Regions from separate parts of the Geodermatophilus sp. CPCC 205506 genome, predicted to be linked through region 2. Evidence: riboswitches for the same ligand, from Rfam matches in the RefSeq annotation. Region 2 holds a riboswitch; the other holds the start of a gene.
What was found. A riboswitch is a leader RNA that binds a small molecule or an ion and turns the genes downstream of it on or off. The one in region 2 is predicted to bind S-adenosylmethionine.

Region 1 (3,471 bases), on a different contig from region 2:
TAGGTCAGGTGCGCGATCCGCCGGGCGACGCCGAGCCCGTCGACCGGTCCGGGGCCGGGCAGGTAGTCCCCGCCGGCCCAGGCCGGGTCGGCACGGACGGCGGCCTGCTGGGTGGTCTGGGTGCCGATCTGGTCGGCGGTCGCGGCGGCACCGGAGGCGAGGAAGAACAGCGCTCCGACCCGGTCGGGCAGCCCGACCGCCCACTCCAGCGCCCGCATGCCACCCATCGAGCCACCGAGCACCGCCGTCCACCGGTCGATGCCGAGGGCGTCGGCCAGCGCGGCCTCCACCCGCACCTGGTCGCCCACGGTGACGGCGGGGAAGCGCGCGCCCCACGGGGCGCCGTCCGGGGCCGGGGACGAGGGGCCGGTCGTCCCCTGGCAGCCGCCGAGGACGTTGGCGCAGACGACGAACAGCCGGTCGGTGTCCAGCGGCGCCCCGGGCCCGACGAGCCCGTCCCACCAGCCCGGCGTCGGGTGGCCCGGGCCGGGCGGGCCCACGACGTGGCTGTCGCCGGTGAGCGCGTGCTCGACCAGGACGGCGTTGCCCCCGCCGGGCGCGAGCGTCCCCCACGTCTCGTAGGCCACCCGGACCGCCGGCAGCGACCCGCCGCGGTCCAGCCCGAGCGGACCGGGCAGGTCGAGGAAGCGCCGGTCGCCGACCGGGTCCCCCTCGCGCCAGCCGCCCGGGCGCGGCGGGGCCCAGGGGGCGACCCGGGCCCCGCTCACGTCAGGACGTCCTTCTCACTCGGCGGACTTCGCGGCGCGGAAGCCGGCCTCCAGGTCGGCGAGGATGTCGTCGATCCCCTCCAGGCCGACCGCCAGCCGCACCAGGCCGGGGGTGACGCCGGTGGTCAGCTGCTCCTCGGCGGTCAGCTGCGAGTGCGTCGTCGACGCCGGGTGGATGACCAGGCTGCGCACGTCGCCGATGTTGGCCACGTGGCTGTGCAGCTCCAGCGCGTCGACGAACCGCTTGCCGGCCTCGACCCCGCCGTGCAGCTCGAAGGTGAGGACGGCGCCGGCGCCGCGCGGCGCGTACTTCCGCTGCGCGGCGTGCCACGGGGACGACGCCAGCCCCGGGTAGTTGACCCGGTCGACGGAGTCGTGCGCCTCGAGGAACTCCGCGACCCGCTGGGTGTTGGCCACGTGCCGCTCCATGCGCAGCGACAGCGTCTCGATCCCCTGCACGACGAGGAAGGCGTTGAACGGCGAGATCGCCGGGCCGAGGTCCCGCAGCAGCTGCACCCGTGCCTTGAGCGCGTACGCCGGCGCGCCGAGGTCGGCGTAGACGACGCCGTGATAGGTCGGGTCGGGCTCGGTGAAGCCGGGGAACTTCCCGCCGGTCCAGGTGAAGTTGCCGGCGTCGACGATCAGCCCGGCGATCACCGTGCCGTGCCCGCCCAGGTACTTGGTCGCCGAGTGCACGACGACGTCGGCACCGAACTCGATCGGCCGGATGAGGAACGGGGTGGCGATCGTGTTGTCGACGATCAGCGGGACGCCGTTGCGGTGCGCCACCTCCGACACCGCGCTGATGTCGAGGATGTCGCCCTTGGGGTTGCCGATCGTCTCGCCGAAGAAGGCCTTGGTGTTCTCCTGGACCAGCGACTGCCAGTTCTCCGGGTCGTCGGGGTCCTCGACGAAGGAGACGGTGACGCCGAGCTTGGGCAGCGAGTGGTGCAGCAGGTTGTACGTGCCGCCGTAGAGCGAGGCGGACGCGACGACGTGGTCGCCGGACTCGGCGATGTTGAGCAGCGCCAGGGTCGTGGCGGACTGCCCGCTCGACACCGCCAGCGCCGCGACGCCGCCCTCCAGCGAGGCCACGCGCTGCTCCAGCGCGTCCTGCGTCGGGTTCATGATCCGGGTGTAGATGTTGCCCATCTCGGCCAGCGCGAACAGGTCCGCGGCGTGCTGGGCGTCGCGGAACTGGTAGGCGGTGGTGGCGTAGATCGGCAGGGCACGGGCCCCGGTGGTCGGGTCGGGGCTCGTGCCGGCGTGGATCTGCCGGGTCTCGAAGCTCCAGCTCTGGGGGTCGGGCATGCGCCGGTCTCCTCTCATCGGGAGACCCCGCGGCGCGCGAGGACCTCCGTCCTTGCCGGACGGCGGGCGCCGACCGGCCGGCTCTTCCCCTGGAGCACCTCGGACGGAGTCGAGGTTGCCGGGCAGCCAGCCAGGTGCTTCGCACTGCCTCTCGTGAGCCAGACGCGATCTTATGCAGACGGGAGCACACCCGGCACAGGGGCCCCAGGCGCATCGGGGCCGGTCAGGCGGCGGAGGCCGGCCCTAGAGCACCTTGGAGAGGAACGCCCGGGTGCGGGCGTGCTGGGGGTCGCCGAGCACGCGCCGCGGGTCGCCGGCCTCGACGACCACGCCGTCGTCCATGAAGACCAGGGAGTCGCCGACCTCGCGGGCGAAGCCCATCTCGTGGGTGACGACGACCATCGTCATCCCCGACCCGGCGAGCCCCCGCATGACGTCGAGGACCTCGCCGACGAGCTCCGGGTCCAGCGCGGACGTCGGCTCGTCGAAGAGCATGAGCTGCGGCTCCATCGCCAGGGCCCGGGCGATCGCCACCCGCTGCTGCTGGCCGCCGGAGAGCTGGTTCGGGTAGTTGTGCACCCGGTCGCCGAGGCCCACCCGCTCCAGCAGCTCGACGCCCCGCCGGCGGGCCTCCGCCTTGCGCACGCCCTTCACCTGGGTGGGTGCCTCGACGACGTTCTCCAGCGCCGTCATGTGCGGGAAGAGGTTGAACCGCTGGAAGACCATGCCGATGTCGCGGCGCTGGGCAGCGACCTGCCGGTCGGGCAGCTCGTGCAGCTTGCCGCCGTGCTCGCGGTAGCCGACCAGGTGCCCGTTCACCCACAGCCGGCCGGCGTCGATCTTCTCCAGGTGGTTGATGCAGCGCAGGAACGTCGACTTCCCCGAGCCGGAGGGGCCGATCACGCAGACCACCTCGCCGGCGGCGACCTCCAGGTCGATGCCCTTGAGCACCTCGACCTGACCGAAGGACTTGCGCACGCCCTCGGCCCGGACCATCGGCTGTCCGTCCCCGGTCACTTCTGGCCCCCGACCTCGCGGGCCTCGCGGGCGGCCCGCTGCGCCCGCGTCTCCCGGCTGCCGAAGCCCCGGTTGAACCGCCGCTCCAGGAAGTACTGGCCGATCATCAGCAGGCTGGCCAGCGCCACGTACCAGAGGATCGAGGCCACGGCCATCGGGATGATCTGGAAGGTCCGGCTGCCGATCGCCCGCAGCTGGAAGTTGAGCTCCGTCGTCACCGGGACGGCGATGAGCAGCGAGGTGTCCTTGAGCATCGCGATCGTCTCGTTGCCGGTCGGCGGGATGATGACGCGCATCGCCTGCGGCAGCACGATCCGGCGCATGGTCTTGCCGCGGCTCATCCCCAGGGCGGAGGCGGCCTCGTTCTGGCCCGGGTCGACCGACTGGATCCCGGCCCGCACGATCTCGGCCATGT
Region 2 (3,471 bases):
GTCGCCCGCTCGCCGGCCGTGGGGTGCGCGTCGAGGTGGCCCTGGACGAGCAGGACGGCGTCGGCGCTGAGCTCGGCGCCGTCGGCCAGCCGCACGCGGGCGCCCCCGGGGCCGCTGTGCACGTCGACCACCCGGGTGGCGTGCAGGTGCACGTCCAGCCACGGCGCGGCCGCGGCGACCACCGTGTCGAGCACCCACCGCAGGTAGGCGCTGACCAGCGGCCGGGACGGGAAGGACGCCGGCCCGAGCCGGCGGGCCTCCCGGCCGACCGGGTCCTCCGCCGGCCGGGCGCGGGCGACGTCGCGCACCCACTCCCACAGCGTGGTGCCCTCGGCGACCGGGCCCTCGACGACGACGGAGGGGTCGGGCAGCACGGTGACGTCGCCGACCAGGGAGTTGGCCCAGAGCAGGTCGGGCTGCTCGGCCCGCCAGACGCGGCCGCCACCGGGCGGGAACGGATCGACCAGGTGCACCTGCAGCCGGCGGCCGTCGGACAGCTCCGGAGCGGAGGCGGCGAGCCGTTCGAGGACGCCGATCGCGGTGGGGCCGGCGCCGACGACGCAGAGGGTGGGCCGGTCAGGGACGAGCGGGGACATGCGGGGGGACTCCAGAGCCGGAGGAGGGAGGGCGGGGCGTGGTCGCGTCCTCCGGACACAGGGCACTGCAGGTGCGGAGCAGGTCGACGTGCCGCCGCTGGGCGAGCTCCGGTCGCGTCACGTCCCCTCCTCCCGATGCGGACGCCGGGTGGCGCCGACACAATGTCTACCAAATCGATCGGGTTTGACGGGAATGCCGGTCCGTGTCTAGGGTCCGGCTCAGGTCCTGAGTGCCAGCACCAAGCCCCGGCTCGCTGGCCGGCAACCCTCCGCTGCGACGGGGTGCCCCGGGTGACGACCTGGCGGACGCGATCCGCGTCCGCAAGTCCGCAGCCCTCCGGGGCCCAGATCGAGGAGCACCGACAGTGAGCACCGCGTCGACGCCGGGCGTCCGCGACCTCTCCGCCGACCTGGTCGGCCGTCCGACGGTCGACCTGCTGCGCACCGACAGCGCGCTCTGTCGCTGACGACGTCCCCCTCCTGACCGGCCCGCCCGGTCCTCCGCGGCACCGCCCGCTCCCGCCGCTCCCCCTGTCCCGGGAGTGCCGGCGGCGTGCCCGCGTCCTCTCCACCACCCGTCCGACAGGGAGCACCCGCATGTCCCGCACCCCCCTCCTCGGCGTCGAGCTGACCGACGCCGGAGCCCACCCCGCCGCCTGGCGGCTGCCGGTCGCCGAGCCGGGCCGGCTGTTCGACCCCGCGCGGTGGGCCGGCCTGGTCCGCACCGCCGAGCGTGGCGGCCTCGACCTGGCCCTGTTCCCCGACGCGTTCGGGGTGCAGGACGCCGACGGCGGGGTCCGCGGCCGGCTCGACGCCCTGCTGACCGCCTCCCGGCTCGCCCCGCTGACCACGTCCATCGGTCTCGTGCCGACGGTGACCACCACGCACACCGAGCCGTTCCACGTCGGCAAGGCGGTGCAGACCCTCGACTGGGTGAGCCGCGGGCGGGCCGGCTGGGAGATCGGGGTGAGCCGCACCCCCGAGGAGGCCGCGCTGTTCGGCCGGAAGAGCGCCGAGCCCGACGACGAGCTGTGGGCCGAGGCCGACGACGTCGCCGAGGTCGTCGCCCGGCTCGAGGACAGCTGGGAGGACGACGCCGAGATCCGCGACGTGGCCACCGGCCGGTTCGTCGACCGCGACCGGATCCACCCGGTCGACTTCCGCGGTCCCCGCTTCTCGGTCGCGGGCGCGTCGATCACGCCGCGCTCGCCGCAGGGCCGCCCGCCGGTCGTCGTCCGGGCCGACTCCCCCGCCGCGCTCGCCGTCGCCGCGCACCGGGCCGACGTCGTGCGGATCTCCGCCGCCGGCGTCGCGGCCGCCACGGCCCAGGCGACCGAGGTGCGGGCCCGGGTGGCCGAGGCCGGCCACGACCCGCGCCAGGTCGCCGTGCTCGCCGACGTCGTCGCCTGGCTGGGCCCGGACGCCGCCGACCGGAGGAACCGGCTGCAGGCGCTGTCCCGGACCGACCCGGGCACGGTGGAGCACGTCGGCGACGCCGAGGACCTCGCCGACCTGATCGCGGTCTGGACGACCGCGGTCGACGGCGTGGTGGTGCGCCCGGCCGTCCTCCCGACCGACCTCGAGGCGCTGGTGGACGACGTCGTCCCGCTGCTGCGGGAGCGCGGGCTGCGCCCGGCCGGGCCGCCCGGCCCCACGCTCCGCGACACCCTCGGCCTGACCCGCCCGGCCGGCCGCACCGCCGTCGGGGGTGCCCGGTGAGCCGCAAGCAGATCCACCTCGGGGCCCACTTCCCCGGCGTCAACAGCACCACCGTCTGGGCCGATCCGCGGTCGGGCAGCCAGGTCGACTTCGCCTCCTTCGAGCACCTGGCCCGCACCGCCGAGGACGCGCGGTTCGACTTCTTCTTCCTCGCCGAGGGGCTGCGGCTGCGCGAGCACAAGGGGCAGGTCTACGAGCTCGACGTCGTCGGCCGGCCCGACACGCTCCCGGTGCTCGCCGCGCTGGCGGCGGTCACCGAGCGGCTCGGGCTGGTCGGGACGATCAACACGACCTTCAACGAGCCCTACGAGCTGGCCCGGCAGTGGGCCACGCTCGACCTGCTCTCCGGCGGTCGCGCGGCGTGGAACCTGGTCACCAGCTCCGACGCCTTCCACGGCGCCAACTTCCGGCGCGGCGGCTTCCTCGACCACGCCGACCGGTACCGGCGGGCGGCCGAGGTCGTGCAGGTCACCCGGCAGCTGTGGGACTCCTGGGACGCCGACGCGGTGGCCGCCGGGGAGACCTTCCTGCGGCCCGGCGGCGTGCGGCCGTTCGCGCACACCGGCCCGCAGTTCGACGTCCGCGGGACGTTCGGGACGCCGCGCGGACCGCAGGGGCACCCGGTGCTGTTCCAGGCCGGCGACTCCGCCGACGGCCGGGAGTTCGCCGCCCGCGACGCCGACGTCGTCTTCACCGCGCACTCCACCGTCGAGGCCGGCCAGGCGTTCTACGCCGACGTCAAGGGCCGGCTGGCCGCGCACGGGCGGCAGCGGGACGACCTGAAGATCCTGCCCGCGGTGACGGTGGTGCTCGGCGACACCGAGGAGGAGGCCCGCGACCGGGCGCGGCACATCCGCGAGCAGCAGGTGAGCGGGCCGACCGCGATCGCCTTCCTCGAGCAGGTGTGGGGCCGCGACCTCACCGCCCACGACCCGGACGGGCCGCTGCCGGCCGAGGACCCGGACGCCGGCAACGTGTCCATCACCCGCGGCCGCGTCCGCCACCACCGCGACCCCGCCGCCCTCGCCCGCCAGTGGCGCGAGCAGGCCGAGGCCAACGGCTGGTCGATCCGCGAGCTGGTCATCCAGGTCGGTGACCGCGGCGGCTTCGTCGGGACGCCGGAGTCGGTGGCCGCGGAGATCGACGGCGCGGTGCA

Region 1: linked by a shared signal. The riboswitch ahead of MY520_RS18640 (bifunctional o-acetylhomoserine/o-acetylserine sulfhydrylase) and the one ahead of MY520_RS17435 (LLM class flavin-dependent oxidoreductase) in region 2 are both predicted to bind S-adenosylmethionine.

What each region holds. Positions count from the first base shown of each region.
Region 1 covers NZ_JALPKP010000034.1:22,072-25,542, forward strand. Annotated here, with positions in the region: gene metX (homoserine O-acetyltransferase MetX) at 1-728, opposite strand, end outside; gene MY520_RS18640 (bifunctional o-acetylhomoserine/o-acetylserine sulfhydrylase) at 744-2,039, opposite strand; SAM riboswitch class IV at 2,083-2,198, opposite strand; gene MY520_RS18645 (amino acid ABC transporter ATP-binding protein) at 2,283-3,056, opposite strand; gene MY520_RS18650 (amino acid ABC transporter permease) at 3,053-3,471, opposite strand, start outside.
Region 2 covers NZ_JALPKP010000030.1:60,555-64,025, reverse strand. Annotated here, with positions in the region: gene MY520_RS17440 (FAD/NAD(P)-binding protein) at 1-596, opposite strand, end outside; SAM riboswitch class IV at 819-930, shown strand; gene MY520_RS17435 (LLM class flavin-dependent oxidoreductase) at 1,194-2,315, shown strand; gene MY520_RS17430 (NtaA/DmoA family FMN-dependent monooxygenase) at 2,312-3,471, shown strand, end outside.